One region of the Roseibium sp. QJM3NY_11 genome, then DNA from elsewhere that is predicted to be linked to it. Evidence: predicted binding sites of a transcription regulator. Region 1 holds the regulator's gene; the other holds the start of a gene.
The links. The regulator PhoB, encoded in region 1, activates phosphate uptake and scavenging genes when phosphate is short. The targets are predictions, from matches to a motif close to TGTCATNNANCTGTCAT.

Region 1 (11,826 bases):
TGAGGTTCCGCACATAGGGCAGGGCATCGCGTATGATGCCGCCGTGCCCGGGCAGATAGGTATGCTCCGTCCGGCCCAGCAGCTTGTCGATGGACGCCATATAGTCGCGCATGCTTCCGTCGGGAGGGGCGACCACGGACGTCGACCAGCCCATGACATGGTCCGCCGACAGCAGAACGGGTGCGCCGCACACGGCAAAGCACAGGTGATTGGCCGTGTGTCCGGGGGTGGCGACCGTCTCCAGCGCCAGTTCGGGCGTCTGGAACAGCTCGCCGTCGATGAGCATTCTGTCGGGCACATGGTCCTTGTCGCCGCTGGCGTCGAGCGGATTGACTTCATTGCGGGCGAGGGCGCGTGCCGGCCTGTGCGGTCCGCATCCGACGATGGGCGCGCCGGTTTGCGCCTTCAGCAAGCGGGCGCCGGGCGAGTGATCGACATGGGTATGGCTGACCAGAATGGCTTCGATGGTCGCTCCGGCTGCCGCCCTGAGGATCGCATCGACATGAGCCGGTGAGGCCGGGCCCGGATCAACACACACCAGCCGCCGGGTGCCGAGCAGATAGGTGTTGGTGCCGTAAAAGGTGAAAGGTCCGGAATTGTCCGCGGTGAGGCGCCGGATTCCCGGTACCACTTCCGTGGCATCGCCATAGTTCGGTTCAAAATCGCGATCGTGTTTCATGCCGGCGGGTCCGTGCCCTCGTGTTCTGGCGTCCGCGTCATGTATCTGACGTTTGTGTCGGATAGGAAAGCAGAACTTTGCCAATCCGGGGCAAGTTGTGGAACAGTGTGGTGCAGTTTCAATCGGATTTCCGGGTCTCGGCCCCAAGCTTGGCGATGAGGACATGACGCAAGATACCGAATGCCGTTTCGACCTCCTGCTGGCTCTGCCGCGGGACCAGGCATTCGCGCTCGTCGTCGATCGGCCCGACCTCTGGTGGTCGACCCCGTTCAGGGACGCCGGCATTGCCGGGAGCGAAGCCGCGATTGAACCGTTTGCCGGCGGGAGGTGCTCCGAGACCGACGAAAACGGCCGTCGCGTCTGGGGAACCGTGCTTTCCATCGAACCTCCCCTTTATGTCCGGCTTGCCTGGCAGGTGACGCTGCACGGAGAGGAAATCGCAGACCCTGCCACTGCAAGCAGGGTCATGTTCAATTTCCGGGAGGCGGGACCGGTGACCCGTCTGGAAATCGTCCATACCGAGTTTCTCAGGCATGGTGAGGAAGGTGCGGATTATCTCGGCCGCATGTGCGAACCCGGCGGTTGGCCGCGGATCATGGACAATCTGGAAAAAGCGGCACAAGGCGATCGGTTGCGCTGACGCCTGATTGCGAAAGCGCGCTTGAAAAACTTCGGCCTGTCGCTTGGATGACATGCTTACCATGCTACTTCGGGTGTTCGAAAACGCTTCGGCCACCCTGTTTCGACCTTGCGTAATTGCTGAGGCGTCGAAATAGTACCGGAAGTCCACGGTGCAAACCGCCCGCAAAATTCACACAAGTATCCATGACAAAGACCCCTACGATACTCGAGGAGCCCGCCGAGCCCCGGCCGATCGCTTCCCCCCTGACAAGGCTCGGCGAAGCACGGTGGATTCTGATCACGGTCTTCTGTGCCGCGATGGTCGCAGTTGCCTTTTATGGTGTTCCGTTTTCTGCCGTGCTGGTGATGATGGCCGTTCTGGGTGTCGTCACGGGCCTCGTCCCGCGCCGGGCATCGAGCCGCAGGGTCAAGCTGAATGCGCAACGGGAAATCCGGCGGATGTGGCCGGGCACGGGCATGAAGCTGACCGTGGATGCGCTGCCGACGCCCTGTATCGTCGCGGACGGGCGGGGGATCACCCGCTATGTCAACAAGCAGGCGCATGCGGCGTATGAAGGCGTGAAGCCCGGTGATCCGCTGTCCTTTTCCCTGAGAGCTCCCTCCCTTCTGGAGGCTTTCGACCGCGTGTGCACCACCGGCGAGGCGGAACGGATCAACTGGATCGAGAAAGTTCCGACGGAAACCTGGTACGAGGCGCATATCGCGCCGATATACATGCCCGGGAGCGCCGGACAGGACCGCGGTCCGGGCCTTCCGGACTTCATTCTCGTCGTCATTCAGGATCAGACCGAAAACCGGCGGCTGGAGCGCATGCGCACGGATTTCGTGGCCAATGCCAGCCACGAACTGCGTACGCCGCTGGCGTCGCTGACCGGGTTCATCGAGACCCTTCAGGGACCCGCGCGCAACGATCCCGAGGCCCAGGACAGGTTTCTGGCGATCATGCTGGATCAGGCCGGCCGCATGCGCCGCCTGATCGACGACATCCTGTCGCTGTCGCGGATCGAACTGAAGGCGCATGTGCGTCCGGCGGGTCTGGTGGACCTATCCGAAATCATCCGTCACACCGCCGATGCCATGTCCCCTGTCGCGGCGGACCTGGGTGTCGACATCCGTGTCGAGATCCAGAACGTGCCGGCAAGGATCAAGGGGGACCGGGACGAACTCATTCAGGTGACGGAGAACCTGATCGAGAACGCGCTGAAATACGGGCACCGGGGCAAGTTTGTCGATATCGGGCTGAGCGCGCCTTCGGGCGATCCGGAAGAGCGTGCCTGGCAGCTCTCCGTGCGCGATTACGGTGAAGGCATACCGCCGGAGCATCTTCCGCGCCTGACCGAACGCTTTTACCGGGTGGACGTTGAATCCAGCCGTGCCATGAAGGGGACGGGCCTGGGCCTAGCGATCGTCAAGCACATTCTCACGCGTCACCGTGGCCGGCTTGAAGTGGAAAGCGAGCCCGGCAAGGGCGCGACATTCAAGGTAACACTGCCGGCCATCGAAAACGCGGCCGGAATTCCGGACCAGACCTCAGTCTGATCTGAGGCGCCGGTTGTCGTATTCCTGAGACCGGACGTTGATATGCGAAGCATTTCCAATTCGTCCGAACGCCTAGGAGAAGTGAAGTGCCGAAGTATCTGGCTGCCCGCGCAATTCTCGGAGGTCTTGTCTGTCTGACCTCCTGGTCGGCGGAAGCGCGCGACCGACTTCTCATTGTCGGCTCTTCCACCGTCTTTCCGTTCGCGACGGCCGTCGCGGAAAAAGTCGGCGCAGACGGCATGAAATTCCCGATTGTCGAATCGACCGGCACGGGCGGCGGTTTTGACCTGTTCTGCGAGGGGGCGGGTGTCGGTACGCCCGATATAACCAACGCCTCGAGGCGGATGAAACCGTCCGAATTCGAAAACTGCAGGGCCAACGGGGTCACGCCCGTCGAGGTCGTCATCGGATATGACGGCATCGTGCTGGCCAATTCGAGGGAAGGGCCGAAATTCGCCCTCACCCTTGAACAGATCTTTGAGGCCCTTGCCGAGAAGCTGCCGCGGGACGGCGTCATTGAAAACAATCCGAACCTGTTCTGGTCGGACATCGATGCATCGCTTCCGGCCGAGAAAATCGAGGTTCTCGGGCCGCCGCCGACCTCGGGCACGCGTGATGCTTTCGAGGAACTTGCGATGGAGGAGGGCTGCGAGATCGTCGGCGGCCTGGAAGCGGATCTGTGCACCCGCATCCGGCACGACGGCAGCTTCGTCGAGGCAGGCGAGAACGACGATCTGATCGTCGGAGCGCTGACGGCGAACCCGGTCACAGTCGGAATTTTCGGCTATTCCTTTCTGGCGAAGAATTCGGACCAGATCCAGAGCGTCGGAGTGAACGAAGTCGATCCGAGCTTCGAGAACATAGCATCCGGCAAATACCCGCTGTCCAGGCCGTTGTATTTCTACATCAAGAAAGAGCACGTCGGCCTGGTCCCCGGAATTGAGGACTATGTGGCGGCGTTCACCAGTGAAGAGGCCTGGGGCGATGACGGTTATCTCGCTGCCAGGGGGCTTATCCCGCTTGCCGTCGATGCGCGTCTGCATCAGGCTGAAGAGGCCCGTGCGCTTGCGGAGCTGCACTTGTAGGGAAAACCAGAGAGTGTTGATCATCACGCATTCGAGGGCCCCGTGTCCCTCTGCCGGAAAGGTGCGTTGCGTGCCTTGTCCGACACACCGCATCGCACTTCGACACGCGGCCGGCCAAAAGCCCTGCAAACGCGGCCAGAAGAGTCATGATCAACACTCCACGGCATAAAATGAGCCGGCAAACAAAGTGATCATGCAGGCGGCAGGACAAAGGGCTTTGAACTGGCGCATCGATGTCGGCGTGTGACGCCATATCCAGACCGCTTCGCACGCGAGGCAGTGCCGCGCCTGCTCCCGGGCCGTACCGACTCTGCTGCGGGTGTCGCATTCTGCCTCCCGTCATGACATAAAACTTTCAAGTGGGGCAAAAGCGTCAATGAAATCAGAAAGTTAAATTGTCATAAAACTGAAAAGAAACCGTCATAGAACTCTCATCGACGGAGCCTAGGTTCCCGGCATCGCTCGCGCATAATCATGGGCGTCGATCTTCTAGAAACCTTGACATTCAAAGGGAGTGGTCAAGTGAAATTTACAACCCTCGTTAGCGCAACTGCCCTGGCCGTTGCTTCCACTGCATTCGTTGGCGCCGCACAGGCTCGCGATCAGGTTCAGGTTGCCGGTTCCTCGACCGTTCTGCCGTACGCCTCGATCGTTGCAGAAGCCTTTGGTGAAAACACCGACTTCCCGACACCGGTCGTTGAATCCGGTGGATCTTCCGCTGGTCTGAAGCGCTTCTGTGAAGGCGTTGGTGAAAACACCATCGACGTTGCAAACGCTTCCCGCAAGATCCGCGAGAAAGAAATCAAGGCCTGTGCCGAAGCAGGTGTTAAGGACATCATCGAAGTCCGCATCGGTTACGATGGCATCGTTTTCGCTTCCCAGCAGAGCGGCCCTGCTTTCACCGCCTTCCAGCCGGCTGACATCTTCAACGCCCTTGGTTCCAAGGTCCTGAAGGATGGCAAAATCGTCGAGAACCCGTACAACAACTGGGCCGAGTTCAACGCCGATCTGCCGGACGTTGGTATCGCCGCGTTCATCCCGGGCACCAAGCACGGCACCCGTGAAGTGTTCGAAGAAAAAGTTCTGGCTGTTGGCTGTGAAGCAACCGGCGCCCTGCAGGCCATGCTCGACAGCGGCATGTCCGAGGACGACGCTGAAGACGCTTGCATCGACGTGCGTGCGGACGGCAAGTCCACCGACATCGACGGCGACTACACCGAGACCCTGGCGCGCATCGACTCCAACCCGAACGGCATCGGCATCTTCGGTCTCGCGTTCTACGAGAACAACACCGACAAGCTGAAGGTTGCGACCATGGGCGACGTGGCTCCGTCCACCGAAACCATCTCCACCGGTGAGTACCCGGTTTCGCGTCCGCTGTTCTTCTACGTCAAGAAGGCACACATCGGCGTCATCCCGGGCCTGAAGGAATACGCTCAGTTCTTCATCGCTGACGAAATTGCCGGCCCGAGCGGCCCGCTGGCTCAGTACGGCCTCGTTGCCGATCCGGAGCTGGCTGCTACCCAGGCTGCCATCGCTGCTGAAGAAACCATGAAGTAATCGAGCCCCGGCTCGTTATCGAGGGGCGGCACCACGCGCCGCCCCTTTTTTCATTTCCGGACATTTTCATTCTTTCGGGGGACCCAATGTCCTTGTTCTGGCTCATTGTGATCGTGCTCGCCATCGCGCTGGTTGGCTACGTAGTTGGGCGCGCGCGTGCCTTGGCCAGCGCCGGTGGCGACATGCGGCTGCTGCATTCTCTGCCTTCCTACTACGGTTCGAACGTGGCTATGAAAGCCGCCGTGCCGGCATTTCTCATTCTTATTGTCTGGCTGCTTGCCCAGCCGTTCTACGTCGACAGCAGAATTTCCGGCATGATCCCGCAATCGGCGATCAGCGAAGGATCCTCCCTCGGCCTCGTGATGGCGGAGGTCCGGCGTGCTGCGCAGGGACTGGACAATGTGGTCGCCTCCGGTCAGATGACCGAGGACTTCGCGCGCAACGCGCGGGCCGATTTCAATGACATCACGGCCCGGCTCAAGGATGCCGGCCAGATCGTCACCTCCCAGATCACCCAGCCGGTGATGCGCGCCGCGCAGGCTTACCGGGTCGTGGTCTCGACCGGCAACCTGATCATGTCGATCGTCGTCATTCTGGCTGCCATCGCCGGGGCTCTTTTGGCCCTGCGCGAGACCAACGTGGATTTCAGGGCGCGCAACACCGTCGAAAAGGGCATACGGGTCGCTCTCTTCTCCGCCGCCCTGATCGCCGTTCTCACGACGCTCGGCATCGTTCTGTCGCTGGTCTTCAACACGGTGGAGTTCTTCCGGCTGTATCCGGCAATGGACTTCTTCTTCGGCCTGACCTGGTCGCCGAGCTTCTCCGGCCGCGGTGGTTCATCCGAACTGGGCATCCTGCCGCTGCTCTGGGGCACCTTCTACATCTCCATCGTGGCGCTTGCCGTGGCCGTCCCGATCGGCCTGTTCGCGGCGGTCTACCTGTCCGAATATGCGGGCCCGAAAGTGCGCGCCGTTGCCAAGCCGCTGCTTGAAATACTCGCGGGCATCCCGACCATCGTCTACGGCCTGTTCGCCCTCCTGACTGTCGGTCCCATGCTGCTGTCGGTCTTCGGCGACGGTGGTCTTGGCATCATGAAGGCGGGAACGGCGGTCATGACGGCCGGTCTGGTGATGGGGGTCATGCTGATCCCGTTCGTGAGTTCCCTGTCCGACGACATCATCAACGCGGTGCCGCAGGCCATGCGCGACGGCTCCTACGGATTGGGGGCCACCAAGTCCGAAACCGTCAAGAAGGTCATCCTTCCCGCCGCCTTGCCCGGCATTGTCGGTGCCATTCTGCTGGCCGCGTCCCGCGCGATCGGTGAAACCATGATCGTGGTGCTCGGGGCCGGTGCGGCTGCGCGCCTGAGCCTCAATCCCTTCGAAGCCATGACCACGGTGACCGCCAAGATCGTCAGTCAGCTGACAGGCGATGCCGACTTCGCGTCACCGGTTGCGCTGGTCGCATTCGCCCTGGGCATGACACTCTTCGTAGTGACCCTGGGTCTCAACATTGTTGCGCTTTACATCGTGCGCAAGTACCGGGAGCAGTATGACTGATGACCGACACAAACCTTCCTCCCTTGACGTCCGGGGCGTCTTCCGATGCACCGGTCAAATCGAAATCGCTCTATGCGCTTGATGATCTGACGCGCCGGCGCAATGCGTCCGAGACCCGGTTCAAGGCCTACGGCATCGGCGCGATCGCAATCGGCCTGTTCTTTCTCGTCGTCCTGGCGGCGTCGATCATTTCCGAGGGCCTGCCGGCTTTCACCAAGACCGTGGTAAAGGTCAGTTTCTCCCTGTCCCAGGAACAGTTCGACGCTGCGGAGTCGCAACTCTTCAAGACCAAGGCCTACGAGCAGATCTTTGTCGGCGCGCTGCAGGGCCAGCTCGAGGAGCGCGGTGTGGATGTTCCCTTCGACGCGGCCGCCATCGAGCGGATCGTCGGCAAGCCGGGCGGAACCATTCGCGGATACTTCCAGGCCAACCCGGACAAGCTGGGCGCGCCGGTGGCATTTGAACTTGCAGCCTCGTCCAGGGTCGACGGTTACATCAACGGCCGCGTGACACGCGAGAACATGACCGACAGCCGGTTCCTGCAGGCGAGCGATCTGGATCTTGTCGACAATCTGGTTGAGGCGGGTGTCATCACCAACGTCTTCAACTGGAACTTCATCACCGGTGCGGATTCGGGCGTGGACAATCCGGGCGGCGCCGGCATCGGCGCGTCCGTTGTCGGCTCGTTCTTCATGATGCTGGTGGTCCTGTTCCTGTCCCTGCCGATCGGTGTGGCCGCGTCCATCTACCTGGAGGAATTCGCGCCGCAGAACAGGTTCACGGACATGATCGAAGTGAACATTTCCAACCTGGCGGCCGTCCCCTCGATCGTGTTCGGTATTCTGGGTCTGGCGGTTTTCATCCAGTTCATGCACCTGCCGCAGTCCGCACCGCTTGTGGGCGGGCTGGTGCTGACGCTGATGACCCTGCCGACGATCATCATCTCGACCCGGGCTTCGCTGAAAGCGGTGCCGCCGAGCATTCGGGACGCCGCGCTCGGGGTTGGGGCGTCCAAGATGCAGGCCATCTTTCATCATGTCCTGCCTCTGGCCATGCCCGGCATCCTGACCGGCACCATCATCGGTCTGGCGCAGGCACTCGGTGAAACGGCACCGCTGCTGCTGATCGGCATGGTCGGCTTCGTGGCACGCGGATACCCTGAAGGTATCGTGGCAGGCTTCACCGATCCGAACTCGGCAATGCCGGCGCAGATCTACACATGGGCCGCGCGCGCCGACTATGCATTTTACGAAAAAGCCTGGGGTGGAATCATCGTGCTTCTGGTGTTCCTCCTCACCATGAACGTTCTCGCGGTCATCCTGCGCCGCCGGTTCGAGCGCCGCTGGTAAGGGATGATCCGATGAACGAGATGCCGAATATTGAACAGGCGAAAAACATGATCGACAGCAAGATTTCCGCAAAAAAAGTGCAAGTCTATTATGGCGACACACACGCCATCAAGGACGTGGACATTGAAATTCAACCACGTTCGGTCACCGCCTTCATCGGTCCGTCCGGGTGTGGCAAGTCGACGTTCCTGCGGACCATCAACCGTATGAACGACACGATCGACATCTGCCGGGTGGAAGGGTCGATCAAGATCGACGGCGAGGATATCTACGATCCGAAGGTGGACCCGGTGCAGCTGCGCGCCAAGGTCGGCATGGTGTTCCAGAAGCCGAACCCGTTTCCGAAGTCGATCTACGACAATGTAGCCTATGGTCCGCGCATTCACGGACTTGCAAAGAACAAGACCGATCTGGACGAAATCGTTTCCTCCAGCCTTCAGAAAGCCGGTCTTTGGGAAGAAGTGAAGAACCGCCTGGACGAGCCGGGCACCGGCATGTCCGGTGGTCAGCAGCAGCGTCTGTGCATTGCCCGTGCGATCGCCGTCAGCCCGGAAGTGATCCTGATGGATGAGCCGTGTTCGGCGCTTGATCCGATCGCCACGGCCAAGGTGGAAGAACTGATCGACGAACTGCGCGAGAACTTCACGATCGTGATCGTGACGCACTCCATGCAGCAGGCCGCCCGCGTGTCTCAGCGTACCGCATTCTTCCACCTCGGCGTGCTGGTTGAGGAAGGTCTGACAGAAGACATCTTCACCAATCCGAAAGACAAACGTACACAGGACTACATCACTGGCCGCTTCGGCTAGGCGATTTCCGTAAATCTCAAGGGGACTACAGAATGGCTGAACATACAGTCTCGGCTTATGATGAAGAACTGACGGCCATGGCCGGCAAGGTCGCCGAAATGGGTGGACTGGCCGAAAAGGCGTTTGCCGACGCCATTTCCGCACTGGTTTCCCAGGATTTGGAGCTGGCGAGGTCGACGATCGACAAGGACGCCCGTCTGGACCGTCTTCAGCAGGAAGTCGAAAGCAAGCTGATCGAGTTGATCGCGCGCCGTCAACCGATGGGCCAGGACCTTCGCGAGATCACCGCGGCAACCCGCATCTCCAACGATCTGGAGCGTGTCGGTGATCTGGCGAAGAACGTCGCCAAACGGGCCATCGCGATCGACAGCGACCTGCAGTCCAAGAAGCTTGCGATCGGTGTCGAGCACATGACGGAGCTTGCCCTCGCGCAGCTCAAGCGGGTGCTGGATGCCTATGCGCGCAAGGACGCGGAGGAAGCCCGCCGCGTACAGGAAGCCGACGCGGAAATCGACGCCATCTATACGTCTTTGTTCCGCGAGCTGCTGACCTACATGATGGAAGATCCGCGGGTGATCACCCAATGCGTCCATCTGCTGTTCTGCGCAAAGAACATCGAGCGGATCGGCGATCATGCGACCAACATTGCCGAGAACGTCTATTACATGGTCACAGGCGACCGTTTGCCGGAAGACCGTGCGAAAGTCGACGAAACCGGCGCCTAGGTCACCAAAGGTTCAATCGGAAGCGAACGGACACCCGAATGTTGACCGGGTCACAAGTCGCAAAGCATTTCGTGCCCGGTCAGACGCAAGCACGATACGTAAGGTTCCGTCGAGATTGATCACGGAAAAAGAACCGGCCGGCGCCAGGTCAGGGACCTGTTGCGCCGGTTGCCGAAATTGGAGCGAGATGTATGCCGAAGGTGCTCATCGTTGAAGACGAAGAACCCCTCAGCCTTCTACTAAGATACAATCTGGAAGCAGAGGGCTACGCTGTCGAAGCGTGTGTCCGGGGTGACGAGGCCGAAATCCGGCTTCGGGAAAGCCAGCCCGACCTTCTTCTGCTCGACTGGATGCTGCCGGGGTTGTCAGGCATCGAGCTGTGCCGCAGGCTGCGCGCACGCGAGGACACGGAGCGGCTGCCCGTGATCATGCTCACGGCGCGGGGTGAAGAAGCGGAGCGAATTCGGGGCTTGTCCACCGGCGCCGACGATTATGTCGTCAAGCCGTTCTCCGTACCGGAATTGATGGCGCGCGTGCGGGCGATCCTGCGCCGGGCCAGTCCGGAAGTGGTCTCCACCATGCTGCGGTCCGGAGACATCGAGCTGGACCGGGAAACCCACCGTGTGCGTCGCAATGCCAAGGAAATCCACCTGGGTCCGACAGAATTCCGGCTGCTGGAATTCCTGATGACGTCTCCGGGCCGGGTGTTCTCCCGCGAGCAGTTGCTGGACGGTGTCTGGGGTCATGACGTCTACGTCGACGAACGCACGGTCGATGTGCATGTCGGCCGTTTGCGCAAGGCTCTCAACAAGGGCAAGGCCAAGGACCCGATCCGGACCGTCCGGGGTGCGGGCTATGCCTTCAACGATCAGTTCACCGTCTCCGCCTGAAACGCGGCAGCCTGATACGAAAAAACCCGCCATGTCGGCGGGTTTTTGCTGTATGGGAACGCGATGTCTGCGGTCAGCCCGCCTGGGCGACAACCTTGCGATCGCGGCGGCGGTCGGCCATGGGCTGGTAGGCGATCTTGCAGTGATGGGTGCAATAGGGAACGCTGGGGTCGGACTGGCGGCCGCAGAAATAGAAATCATCGGTCGCCGGATCGCCGATCGGCCATTTGCAGGTCCGCTCCGTAAGCGTCAGAATACTTGCCCGCTGCGAGATCGGCACAAGATCCGCAATCGGCTCAACGGCCGGCTTGGGTACGATGGCCGGGGCCGGAGCAAAATCTGCTTTCAGCGCCGTCGCGCCGATGGATTGCGGTTGCTGGGCGGGTCTCTTCGGCGTTGCGGCACCGGTCGAAGCGGGACGGGCCCGCCGCGGCTTCGCGCTGGAAGAGGTTGATTTGGCCCGGCCGGACAGGCCCAGACGGTGCACCTTGCCGATGACGGCGTTGCGCGTGACACCACCCAGCTCGCCTGCGATCTGGCTCGCGCTCAATCCGTCGCTCCAAAGCTTCTTGAGAAGCTCAACCCGGTCGTTTGTCCAACTCATTGCCGCACCCTTTTCTTGGGCTGCCCTGCAGCCATTAACCTCGTGTTAAGCGCACGTAGTCGCGCCTAAGGATGGCATATCTAGTGCCTCTTGATGATTTGCCGCACGAGATCTCGTGTGTGATGTCCCAGAGGTTACAATAACGTTAATTTGTCAGGCAACCGTTCACCCAAATCCAGTTGGGGATGAACCGACTTTTCCCCAATTATGGCGAGGTACTTGAGAATTTTGAGGAATTTGCCATTCGCGCGCTGTCGGAGCGCCGCGGCGCATTTCCATTGACAGTCCATGGTGGGGGCAGTGTATAAGAAAACTGCTGCGTGCCGCCTTATCGGGCGGCACGTTGCGTTTTGGCCGGGCGCACCGTTTGCAGGTGCCTTGCGGC
Region 2 (11,826 bases), 1.8 Mb from region 1:
CGAGAGCGACCAGCCGACCGCGCCGATGTTCTGGCGAAGCTGGTCTTCATTGCGCGCGCCTATGATGACGGAGGAGACCGTCGGACGCTGCACAAGCCAGTTGAGTGCGACCTGCGGCACGGTTTTCCCGGTCTCGCGGCTCACCTCGTCCAACACATCCACCACGTTGAAAAGATGGTCGTCTTCCACGGGCGGACCGAAATCGGCGGTCTCGTGCAGACGGCTTCCTTCGGGCAGCGGCACGCCCCGTCTGATCTTGCCGGTCAGCCGCCCCCAGCCGAGTGGGCTCCAGACGAGCGCCCCGATCCCCTGATCGGCACCGAGCGGCATCAGATCCCACTCGTAGTCGCGCCCGATCAGCGAATAATAGACCTGATTGGCGACATACCGCGGCCAGGCGTTTTTTTCGGCGGCCGCCAGCGACTTCATGATCTGCCAGCCGGAAAAGTTGGAGACGCCGGCATAGCGGATCTTGCCGTCCCGCACGAGCGTGTCCAGCGTGGCAAGCACCTCCTCCACCGGTGTGAAAGCGTCGAAGGCATGGAGCTGGAAAATGTCGATACGATCCGTACCGAGCCGCTTCAGCGCGTCTTCCACCGACCGGATCAACCGCAGCCGCGACGACCCTGCCTCATTCGGCCCGTCCCCCATGGGCAGGCCTGCCTTTGTCGAGATCAGCACCTTGTCCCGCCGCCCCTTGAGCGCCGCGCCGAGGACTTCTTCCGACGCGCCGCCGGAATAGACATCAGCAGTGTCGAAGAGATTGATCCCCGCTTCGAGACAGATGTCGACAAGGCGGCCGGCTTCCTTGACGCCGGTATTCCCCCAGGCGCCGAACAAGGGCCCCGATCCGCCAAAGGTGCCGGCGCCGAAACTCAGGACAGGGACTTTCAGACCGGACCGGCCGAGCGTGCGATATTCCATTGGATGTTCCTTTCGGTTGTCGCGCTGAGCGAAAGATAGACGCCGACCCCTTGTTGAATTAGAATGCTGTCAAGAATATCATTTGTGAATTGAAGGAAAGATGGAGCGCTCCCAGGTCAATCGGTCCGGAGAAATGGAAGTCTTCGTGCAAGTGGTGGAGCAAGGCGGCTTTTCAGCCGCCGCCCGCACCTGCCTGATGACCCCGTCCGCCGTCAGCAAGCTTGTCTCGCGCCTGGAGGCCCGGCTGGGCGTGCGGCTGGTCAACCGCTCGACGCGCGCCCTTCAGCTCACTCCCGAAGGCTGTGCGTTCTATGAACGATCCTCGAGCATCCTTGCGGATATGGAGGACGCGGAGCGCAGTGCGCGCGCCGGAGAAGAGCCTGTCGGCCGTATCCGCCTCAACACCAGCGCGTCCTACGCGGCCCATGTCCTGGCACCGGTCCTGCCGGTCTTCCTGGAGCTTCATCCCGGCATCACGCTTGATCTCGTCCAGACCGACAGGGTCGTCGACCTGCTGGCTGAGCGGACGGATGTGGCGGTGCGCGCCGGCCCGATGAAGAGTTCAAGCCTCGTCGCCCGCAAGCTCGGCGAGACCGCCATGGTCATCGTCGGTTCTCCCGCCTACCTTGAGCGATTTGGAACACCTGCAGGCGTTGAGGATCTTCAGAAGCATTCCCGGCTGGGGTTCGGCTATGCCAGAACGGTCGATGGCTGGCCGCTGAAGGACAAGGGCGGGACGATCGTTCTGCCGGTCGCCGGCCGCGTACAGGCAAGCGACGGCGAGGCCCTTCGCCGGCTCACCCTGAGCGGAAACGGGCTCGCCCGGCTGGCCGCCTTCACGGTCCGCGACGATATTGCCGCCGGCCGTCTCATTCCCGTGCTCGATCATCTCAATCCCGGTGACAGGGAAGCCTTTCATGCCCTCCATATCGGCCAGGGCGGTCCGTTACCCTCCCGTGTCCGGGCTCTGCTCGACTACCTGGCGGATCATGGCAGGGTTTCCTGAGGTCTCTGGACCCGGGCACCAGGCGTTCATGCGACCGTTTCAAACGAATGAAGGCCCGGCAGCCGAAGCCGCCGGGCCTTCCGTCAGGTCCTGGCCTGAAAACTCGGGGAAGACCTTGAACGATGTGCCTCAGTTCAGGCGGGACACCGGGCCGAGGTCGATGAGCTGGGTTTCACCCGGCGCATCGTCAACGCCGTCATTGTCGGTCACCAGGATCAGGCGGCCGTCGGCGGTGATGGTCAGGCCTTCCGGCTTGTCCAGAACCCAGCCCTTGCCCTTGGCCATGGCCGGCAGGATGTCCATCGCGAAGTGCTTGTCCAGAACCGGAAGCGTCTCGCCATGGGCCGCGGGCGTGACACCTTTCAGCGAAATCGTGGTGATCTGCTTGATGGCGGCATCCTCACCACCCTTGTTGTCGCGCTCCAGAATGGCGAAGTCACCGTCGCCCATGGAGACGATTTCAGACAGGCCGACCCAGCCGCCGGCGGCGCTTTTCGGCGCGTCGAGCGGATAGTGGACGAAGCCCCAGGACTTGTCCGCCGGGTTGTAGATGGCGATCTTGCTGTGACCCTTCGGATCGTCCTTCCACTCGCGCTGAACGGCGACGGCCACCAGGGTCTCGCCATTCATCTCGAACTCGGCAACACCCTCGAAGGAGAAACGCTGCGCCTGGTCGATCAGAGACTGCGGCAGGGTGATTTCCTCGCTCACCGCACCATCGGTACCGACTTTCAGCAACAGATGCCTGCGGTCGTTTTCCGGATGGCCTTCTGACGCCAGCCAGAAGCCGCCGTCTTTCGCGACCGAAATGCCTTCCAGGTCCAGCTTGGACTGGTTGAAACCGGTGACCGTCACATAGGAAGTAATCTTCGCCGGCTTGGAGGCGATGTCCAGCGTGTAGATGCGGGCATCGTCATAGAAGCTGTCGCTGACTGCGTAGAGCGTGTTGGCGTCCTGCGGGTCCGCAGCGAGGGCCGACAACGCGCCCCAGCCGATCGGCGCATGCTTTTCCGGGTCAAGCATGGAGACAATCGACGGATAGGCCGGAGCCTCGGCGCCGTACTGGTAGAGCGAGACATGCGAGCGCACACCGTCTTCGTCCACCTCGTTGGCAACCGCGAACAGATCGCGGTTCGGGATCGCCAGCAGGCCTTCCGGACCGACATGCGTCGGCAGGAGCTGGACGAATTCCGGCTCGGCGCCGGTGTCCCTGTAGACCGCGACGAAGTTGCCGCGCTCGGAGTTGACGAAGATCAGCGTTTCGCCGCCGAACGCGCCGATGGCGACGCCTTCCGGCTCGGTGCCCTTCTTGGCGGCGCGCTTGGCCGGGTAATGACCGTGCGACATGCCCAGATGTTCCATCTGGTTGCCGCTGTCGAACAGGACGTTGCCGTTTGCGTTCCAGATCGTGAAGCCGCGCGAGCCGCCTTCATAGTCGCCTTCGTTGGCGGTGACGAAGCGCTCATCGTCGATCCAGGCAACCGCATCCGGCTCCCGCCGGACATTTTCCGTGGAGCCCGAGGCATCGCTCATGCGTGCCTTGGAGACCGGAATATTTTCAGCGGATGCCGTGCCGGCGGAAAAATGCACGGTCACGTCGCCACTTGCCAGGTCGACAATCGCGATGTGGTTGTTTTCCTGCAGGGTGACGACAGCCTGGTTCTTCGAGTTGATGGAAACGAATTCCGGCTCCGGATCGGTCGGCGCCACCTCGGCCAGACCGGTCATGTCGACGATGCGGACCGCGTCGCAGTTGGTCGGCATGCCGTTGTCGTCGAGGTCGAAGATCGCAAGATGGCCGGCTGGCATCTGCGGGATTACGCCGTCATTGAGGTCTTCGTCGCGCTCGTTCTCGATGGCGATGGCAACGAACTTTCCGTCCGGCGAGATCGCAACGCTGTCCGGCTGGCCCTTGGCGTCGCATATCGCGGTGATGCCCATGCCGTCCAGCGCGATCACGGCCATGTGGCCGGTGGCGTTGATAAAGTCTTCGCTGGTGTTGACACCGGCGTAGGCGGCCCTGGCGCCGACAGCAACGGATGTCGGCTCACCGCCGAGCGCGACGCGCGCCAGCGGCTGGACATTCAGCGGATTGGCGGCATTGACGAACACGATCGCCTCGCCCGGGCTGTCGGTGAAGGCCAGCGTGCGGCCGTCCTTGGAAGCGTAGATGATTTCGGCAACCGTCTCCGTCGCCTTGTCGGCGCCATCCGGCAGGGTCTTGTAGACCGGGTAGGAATTGATGCGCTCGAAATAACCGGCCTGGGCAGCCGGAACGGCCCCGAGGCCGAACAATACGGCAAGACTGACACCTTTTAAAAAACGTCCGCGAAGGTTCGCCACTGCACTTGCTCCCACAAATGTCGAGTTAAAGATGGCGGCAAGCTAGAAGGGCTCCTTGCAAGATCGGTGACACTTGAATGAAGCTTTGATGACACACGGCGGTGGATGGAATCTTCAGGCGGCTTTTCCGGCATCCGGGAAAACACATCCGCAAGTTCAATGAGCTTGCCACGCAACCCGGATATGCGATTTTCGCAAGGCTTCAGACCAGAAAGGACTCGACTTCGATAGCCGGGTCTTCCACTCTGGTGGTTCCCCATGTTTCGCGCCTGTTGTGCTTTTGTGCCCAGGCGCCGGTTTTATCGGAACATTTCATGCAGATCGGATTTGTGCGCGCCGCAGTCGTGCTCGGGCTCTTGGCTGTAGTCGGCCCGTTCGCAATCGACCTCTACCTGCCGGCGATGCCAGAAATCGTGCGCGACCTGAACACCGACGACGCGGCGGTCCACATGACCTTCACGGTCTATTTCATCGCCTTCGGTCTGGCGCAGATGATCTACGGACCTCTGGCCGACCGGTTCGGCCGCAAGATGCCGGTATTCATCGGCCTCGTCGTGTTTATCGCCGGCTCCGCGCTGTGCGCGGCGGCGCCGGATGTCTCGACGCTGACGATCGGCCGCTTCGTCCAGGCGCTTGGCGCGGCCGCCCCGATGGTGATCGTGCGCGCCGTCGTGCGCGACCTGCACACGGGCAGCCGGGCGACCCGGCTGATGGCGCTCGTCATGCTGGTCATCAGCATCTCGCCGATGCTGGCACCGCTGACCGGCAGCGTGATCATACAATTCGGCAGCTGGCGGCTGATTTTTGGCGTTCTTGCAGTCTTGGCATTCGCCGCAATGGTGCAAATGGCCTTCCTGTTGCCTGAAACACTGCCGCCGGAGCGCCGCGCACGGATCGATGCGGTCGCCATGATCCGCAGCGCGGTCTATCTGCTCAGGGATGCCCGGTTCATGGGCCTGACCCTGATCAGCGGTTTTTCGCTGGCCAGTTTCTTCGTATTCATCGCCGCCGCGCCGCTGGTCTACATGAGCCATTACGGACTGACACCGACGGGCTTCAGCCTGGTGTTCGCGCTCAACGCCGTCGGTTTCTTTGCGTCGTCGCAATTCGCGGCAACATTCGGCGAACGTTTCGGCATGGGCCGTGTCGCCCTGCTGGCAGTCTGCGGCTTCGCCGCGGCAACGTCGCTGCTGTTCGTGCTGGTCTGGAGCGGCATCGACGACCTGCCGGTGCTCATGGCCCTGCTGTTTCTCGGCAACACCTGCCTCGGACAGGTCATCGCCCCGACCATGGTGATGTCCCTGGAAGAGCACGGCGAGCATGCCGGCATGGCTTCGTCCCTGGGCGGCACGTTCCAGATGGTGTCCGGCGGCGTGATGATCCTGATCTGCAGTCCGTTCTTCGACCGCACGCCGCTGCCGCTGGTCGGCGCGGTCGCGGCCTGTGCGCTGACGGCTCTGATCATCGCCCTGCTGACCCTGCGCCCGGAACGGCACCACAACGCGCCGGCCTGAAAACAGATCACCCTGCGCCCGGATGAGCACAGGGTGGGTCGAATGCTGAGGGCGTCAGAGACCGGATGGCGTCACGTCGGGCGGGTGCCCGACGCGGCACTTCAGGCCGGCTCGTGGGCGGACGTGCCGATCTGGTCCAGTTTCTTCTGCAGGGACAATTTGTCCAGGGACGTTATCGGCAGGTTCATGAAGATCGAAATGCGGTTGTTCAGCATGCGGAAGGCGTCGCTATACGCCAGCCGCCGCTCGGCTTCCGTACCATCAACCGCCGCAGGATCCGGCAGGCCCCAATGGGCCGACATCGGCTGGCCGGGCCAGACCGGGCAGACTTCGCTTGCGGCGTTGTCACACACGGTGAAGACGAAATCCATCACCGGGGCACCCTGTTCCGCGAACTCGCTCCAGTCCTTGGAGCGAAGCTCTTCGGTCTTGAAATTGAGTTTATTCAGCAGTTCCAGAGCTTCGGGCCGAACACTGCCGTTCGGGTGAGAGCCGGCGGAATAGGCCTTGAAACGGCCCTGTCCGTCCCTGTTCAGGATGGATTCGGCCAGAATGGACCGGGCGGAATTGCCGGTGCATAGAAAAAGCACGTTATAGACTTCGTCCGACATTGGGGTCTCCCAGCGTGGTTTACGATTTATGGCAGGCAATCGTTTCCATGACCTGCGCGCATAATTCCGGATGACCGCCGCAGCAGTCAGCCATCAGGAACGTCAACAGTTGCCTGGTGCCGTCCAGATCCGCGAAATAGCGGATGATCCGCCCCTCGCGTTCGTTGCGGACAAGACCCGCCTGCAGCAGCACCGACAGGTTGGCCGACATCGTGTTTTGGCGAACGCCCAGCGCCTCGCCGATGTCACCTGCGCTCATGCCGGCGGGACCCGCTTTGATCAGAAGCCGGAACACATCCAGCCGTGTTTTCTGGCTGAGCGCCCCGAAGGCACCCAAGGCGTCATTTATATCCATAAATCATGATATCTCGATTTATAGAAGTTTTTCAAGCCCCGGATTGCTGTCGCGAAAACACCGCGAGTTGGACGGAAACCGTCATTTGGCACCGCAGCACTTGAAATTGGCGGTGACTGCTGATGACCTGTGCCATCGACACGATCAAGGTGGCCCATGGACATACTGAAAAATCCCTGGCTTGGCGAAGGCCTGCCCAACCCCGAAGGCCTTGCGGAAGGCACGATCTCCGAAACCCCGGTGGCGGCGGAGACCTTTCTGGCAAGAAGCCCGGACGGAGGCCCGACCGTGCTCCTGGACCGCAAGGATATTGCGCAGGCCTTCGGCATCGGCGCGCTTTACCTCAAGGACGAGCGCAACCGGATGGGTCTTGGCAGCTTCAAGGCGCTGGGCGCGGCCTATGCGATCGCCAAACGGGCCGGGCAGAAAGTCCGGGACGGCAACGCGAATGACCTTGGAACGGCTCTCGAGGGCGTGACCTTCGCCTGCGCCAGCGCGGGCAACCACGGGCTGTCGCTCGCCACCGGCGCGCCGCTCTGCGGGGCGAAGGCGGCCGTTTTTGTTTCCGAAACGGTGCCGGAAGCCTTTGCGGTGCGGCTTCGGCAAACGGGGGCGACGGTTGTCAGGGCCGGCGCCACCTACGAGGACAGCATGGCGGAAGCCGAACGGCAGGCCGAGGCCAACGGATGGGTCCTTCTTCCCGACAGCACGTGGCCGGGCATGACCGGCGCCGGACGGGACGTCATGGAAGGCTACCTGATCATGGGCACCGAAATTTCGCGGCAGATACCCGAGCCGCCAACCCATGTGTTCTTGCAGGCCGGTGTCGGCGGTCTAGCGGCCGCTTGCGCGTTCAGCGCCCGGGCCACCTGGGGTCCGGACGTTACCATCGTGGTGGTGGAACCGGACTTCGCGCCCGCGCTCAAGGCCAGCATCCAGGCCGGCAAGGCGGTCGCCGCGCCCGGCCCCGTCTCGATCATGGGACGGCTCGACTGCAAGGAACCGTCGCACCTGGCATTGAAGTATCTGGCGCGGGAAGCGGACATCTTCGCGACGATTTCGGATGAAGAGGCAGCCGAAACGGTCGCTCTGCTCGCGGAGCACGCTCTGGCAACGACGGCATCGGGCGCCGCCGGCATCGCCGCCCTGCATCATGCCGGCGCCCACGCCCGCGCGCTGAACCTCGGACCGGAGACACGCGCGCTCTGCTATCTTTCGGAAGGCCCGGAGGATGGCTGAACCGGACTTTCCCGAAGCCGAGTTCGCGGCGCGCACCGAACGGGCGCAGCGCGCCATGCGCGTGGCCGGTCTCGACGCGCTGTTCTTCACCACGGAAGCGGAGGTCCGGTATTTTTCCGGATTCAGGACACCCTTCTGGCAAAGTCCGACCCGGCCGTGGTTCCTCGTGGTGCCGGCCGGCGGCAAGCCGGTTGCGGTGATCCCGCAGATCGGCGCCCACCTGATGGCCACCACCTGGCTGGACGACATCCGCACCTTCTCCGCGCCGCATCCCGTCGATGACGGCATCGGCACCCTGGCGGACGCCTTGAGGGAGTACAGCCGGATCGGCATGCCCATGGGCCGCGAAAGTTCGCTGCGCATGCCCCTGGCCGATTTCATGGCGCTGCAGGACCGCCTGACCGGCGCGGAATTCGTCAATGCCACCGATCTGGTCCAGGCCCTCCGAATGGTGAAATCGGAAGCTGAAATAGGGCGATTGCGCGACATCTGCCGGATCGGGTCGGCGGCCTTTGCCAATGCGCCCGGCCTGTTCCATGAGGGTCAGCCCCTGAGCGGCGTGTTCCGGGCGTTCCGGATCGAACTGCTGAACCAGGGCGCCGATGACGTTCCCTATCTTGTCGGCGGCGCCGGCCAGGGCGGCTATGGCGACGTGATCTCGCCGCCGAACGAACGGGAACTGAAGGCCGGCGACGTTCTGATGCTCGACACCGGCGCTACCAGAACCGGTTACTTCTGCGACTTCGACCGCAACTTCGCGATCGGAACGGCCTCCGAGGCCGTCAGGCGAGCCCATGAGACGCTTGTTGCGGCGGTGAAAGCTGCCGCGGCCATTGCCCGGCCCGGACGAACCTGCGCCGACCTGTACCGGGCCATGGCGGACACGATCGGCCAGGGCGAAGGCGATGTCGGCAGGTTCGGTCACGGTCTTGGCATGCAGTTGACCGAAGCCCCGTCCCTGACCGGTTTCGACGAGACGGTGCTTCGCGAGCGCATGGTGCTGACGCTCGAGCCGGGCATTGATCTGGGCGCCGGCAAAATGATGGTCCACGAGGAAAACATCGTCATTCGCGACGGGGATCCGGACTTCCTGAGTGTTCCCTCCGGACCGGACATTCCGGTCATCGGTGGCTGATTTTCGGAGACAGGGGCTTGAAAGGCAGGGGCATGAAACTGAGCTTTGAAACAGACACTGGCCCGGGAGAAAAGGCGGCGCTTGGACTGATCGTTCTGCGCGCGGACGAAACCATCGAAAGCGAATTTCGCAGCCTGTTCGATCTGGACGGCGTCGCCCTGTATCACACCCGGATCGAAAGCGCGCCGCAGGTCACGCCGGAAACCCTGATGCAGATGAAATCGGGCCTCGCCGGTGCCGCCGCGCTCCTGCCCTCGAACCGTCCGCTCGATGCCGTCGCCTATGCCTGCACATCCGGGGCGACGATGATCGGGCCGGACGCCGTCACCGACGCCATCCGCCGGGTTCACCCACAAGCGCAGGCAACCAATCCGGCCAGCGCGGTTGCTGCCGCGCTGAAGCACCTGAAGGTTACGCGGGTCGCCGTGGTCTCGCCTTATGTGGCCAGCGTTTCCGGCGCGGTTTGCGCCTTCCTGAAAGAAAACGGCCTGGACCCTGTCACCGTCGGCTCTTTCGACCAGGGCGAAGAAGCCGTCGTCGCGCGCATTGCCCTGGCGTCCGTGGAGGAAGCCATCTGCAGGGTCGGCAGCGACCCGGAGGTGGAGGCCGTGTTCGCGTCCTGCACGAACCTGCGCACCTTCAAGGTGATCGAGGCTTGCGAGCAGCGGCTGGGCAAACCGGTCATCAGTTCCAATCTGGCGCTGGCCTGGCACATGATGGTCCTTGCCGGCCTTCCCTGGAAGTCGGCCGGACCAGGCCGCCTTTTCCACGCATAGACAGACTGCGATACACTTTTCGGGCATCGTGAGTCCGGGCCCAACGCGCTTTCGCACCGGCCGCTGGCAAGGCGGATCGGGCCGGTCATGGCTTTACCTGTTGACTTTGGCGGGATTCCGGGCAAGAACTCCGCCGTCTCAAGTTTTGACGATTGCGAGTTCCGATGACCCGGCTGAAAGCCGACATTCTGGATATGATGTCCCAGGCCCTTGCCAGCGCGACCTTTATGCGCGGCGAGACCCTGACGGCTGCCGCAACCGCTCCTAAACGCACCACCAAGACCACCAAAACCACCGCTTGACGGTGCCGCTCATCCCGTCTCCCCGGGGATGGGAGGCGCCAGGAGCCGGCAGCGCCCCTCAACGGGCAGGCCGGCGGAGCGGGGAGACGGACAAGGATTAGTCAGACATGGGTTTCAAGATCGCAATCGCAGGCGCCACCGGCAATGTCGGCCGCGAGATGCTGGACATTCTGGCCGAACGCGGCTTCCCGGCGGATGAAGTCATCGCCCTCGCCTCAAGGCGCTCCCAGGGGACCGACGTCTCCTTCGGCGACAAGACGCTGAAGGTCCAGGCGATGGAGAACTACGATTTCTCCGACACCGACATCTGTCTCATGTCCGCTGGCGGCACCGTTTCCAAGGAATGGTCGCCGAAGATTGCTGCCAAGGGCTGTGTCGTCATCGACAACTCCTCTGCGTGGCGCTACGACGCGGACGTGCCCCTGATCGTGCCGGAAGTGAATGCCGACGCCATCACCGGCTTTACCAGGAAGAACATCATCGCCAACCCGAACTGCTCCACGGCGCAGCTCGTCGTGGCGCTGAAGCCGCTGCATGACCACGCGAAGATCAAGCGCATCGTCGTGTCGACCTACCAGTCGGTTTCCGGCGGCGGCAAGGAGGCGATGGAGGAACTGTTCAACCAGACCCGCGCCATCTTCGTCAACGATCCGATCGAACCGCAAAAGTTCACCAAGCGCATCGCCTTCAACGTGATCCCGCACATCGACGACTTCATGGAAGACGGCTACACCAAGGAAGAATGGAAGGTGCTGGCCGAAACCAAGAAGATGCTCGACCCGGCCATCAAGGTGACCTGCACCGCCGTGCGCGTTCCCGTGTTCATCGGTCATTCGGAAAGCATCAACATCGAGTTCGAGAACGAGATCTCCGCAGACGAGGCGCGCGGCATCCTGCGTGAAGCGCCAGGCTGTCTCGTCATCGACAAGCAGGAAGACGGCGGCTACATCACCCCCTATGAGAGCGCCGGCGAAGACGCGACCTACATTTCCCGCATCCGCGAGGATGCGACGGTCGAGAACGGTCTCAACCTGTGGGTCGTCTCCGACAACCTGCGCAAGGGCGCCGCGCTCAACACCGTCCAGATTGCCGAGGTCCTGATCAACCGCGGCCTGATCTCACCGAAAAAAGCGGCGGCCTGAGTTTTTTTAAAGCCGATCCGGACCGGTGCACTTCGACGCACCGGTCCGGACGATCGACAGGCGCCCGGCATCCCTCTGCAAGGGGTCTCGACCGGAACGTGCAATCCTCCGATTGCCACCATCGACTTTTTTTGCATCGCAACAGGCGCCTTGCCGCCATTTCTTGCGACCTTCCTGAAAACCTGCACGCGATCAAATACTTGATCGCAACAAGTGCGGCCGCACCTCTGCGCACGCCCGAATAAAAACACCGACTAAGGTGGCGCCTGCGAGCAGGGATGCCCAATGTTAAGCTTTCCCCTCATGTTAACCAGAGGAGGAGACGACATGAAAACCTGGAAAAAGCCCGCAATGACCGCCGTTGAAGCCGGTTTCGAAGTCACGCGCTACATGCCTGCTGAAATCGGCACCTGCGGCCGCAAGAAATAATTCGGCACCACGCAGGGGGAGGCACCCGGTGAAAATAAGGGTCCTCGGTT

Region 2: the regulator PhoB is predicted to act here: its motif matches at 4,351-4,367, upstream of AC0VX3_RS03635 (esterase-like activity of phytase family protein).

What each region holds. Positions count from the first base shown of each region.
Region 1 is NZ_CM149660.1:4,717,081-4,728,906, reverse strand. Features, by position in the region: gene AC0VX3_RS21670 (MBL fold metallo-hydrolase) at 1-679, opposite strand, end outside; gene AC0VX3_RS21665 (SRPBCC family protein) at 843-1,319, shown strand; gene AC0VX3_RS21660 (ATP-binding protein) at 1,505-2,860, shown strand; gene AC0VX3_RS21655 (substrate-binding domain-containing protein) at 2,947-3,945, shown strand; gene AC0VX3_RS21650 (substrate-binding domain-containing protein) at 4,420-5,505, shown strand; gene pstC (phosphate ABC transporter permease subunit PstC) at 5,592-7,064, shown strand; gene pstA (phosphate ABC transporter permease PstA) at 7,064-8,413, shown strand; gene pstB (phosphate ABC transporter ATP-binding protein PstB) at 8,425-9,222, shown strand; gene phoU (phosphate signaling complex protein PhoU) at 9,255-9,947, shown strand; gene phoB (phosphate regulon transcriptional regulator PhoB) at 10,139-10,837, shown strand; gene AC0VX3_RS21620 (GcrA family cell cycle regulator) at 10,911-11,441, opposite strand.
Region 2 is NZ_CM149660.1:769,671-781,496, reverse strand. Features, by position in the region: gene AC0VX3_RS03645 (aldo/keto reductase) at 1-924, opposite strand, end outside; gene AC0VX3_RS03640 (LysR family transcriptional regulator) at 1,025-1,930, shown strand; gene AC0VX3_RS03635 (esterase-like activity of phytase family protein) at 2,060-4,273, opposite strand; gene AC0VX3_RS03630 (multidrug effflux MFS transporter) at 4,588-5,787, shown strand; gene AC0VX3_RS03625 (arsenate reductase ArsC) at 5,889-6,398, opposite strand; gene AC0VX3_RS03620 (ArsR/SmtB family transcription factor) at 6,418-6,753, opposite strand; gene AC0VX3_RS03615 (pyridoxal-phosphate dependent enzyme) at 6,910-7,992, shown strand; gene AC0VX3_RS03610 (M24 family metallopeptidase) at 7,985-9,127, shown strand; gene AC0VX3_RS03605 (maleate cis-trans isomerase family protein) at 9,160-9,903, shown strand; gene AC0VX3_RS03600 (hypothetical protein) at 10,068-10,205, shown strand; gene AC0VX3_RS03595 (aspartate-semialdehyde dehydrogenase) at 10,313-11,347, shown strand; gene pqqA (pyrroloquinoline quinone precursor peptide PqqA) at 11,675-11,776, shown strand; gene pqqB (pyrroloquinoline quinone biosynthesis protein PqqB) at 11,805-11,826, shown strand, end outside.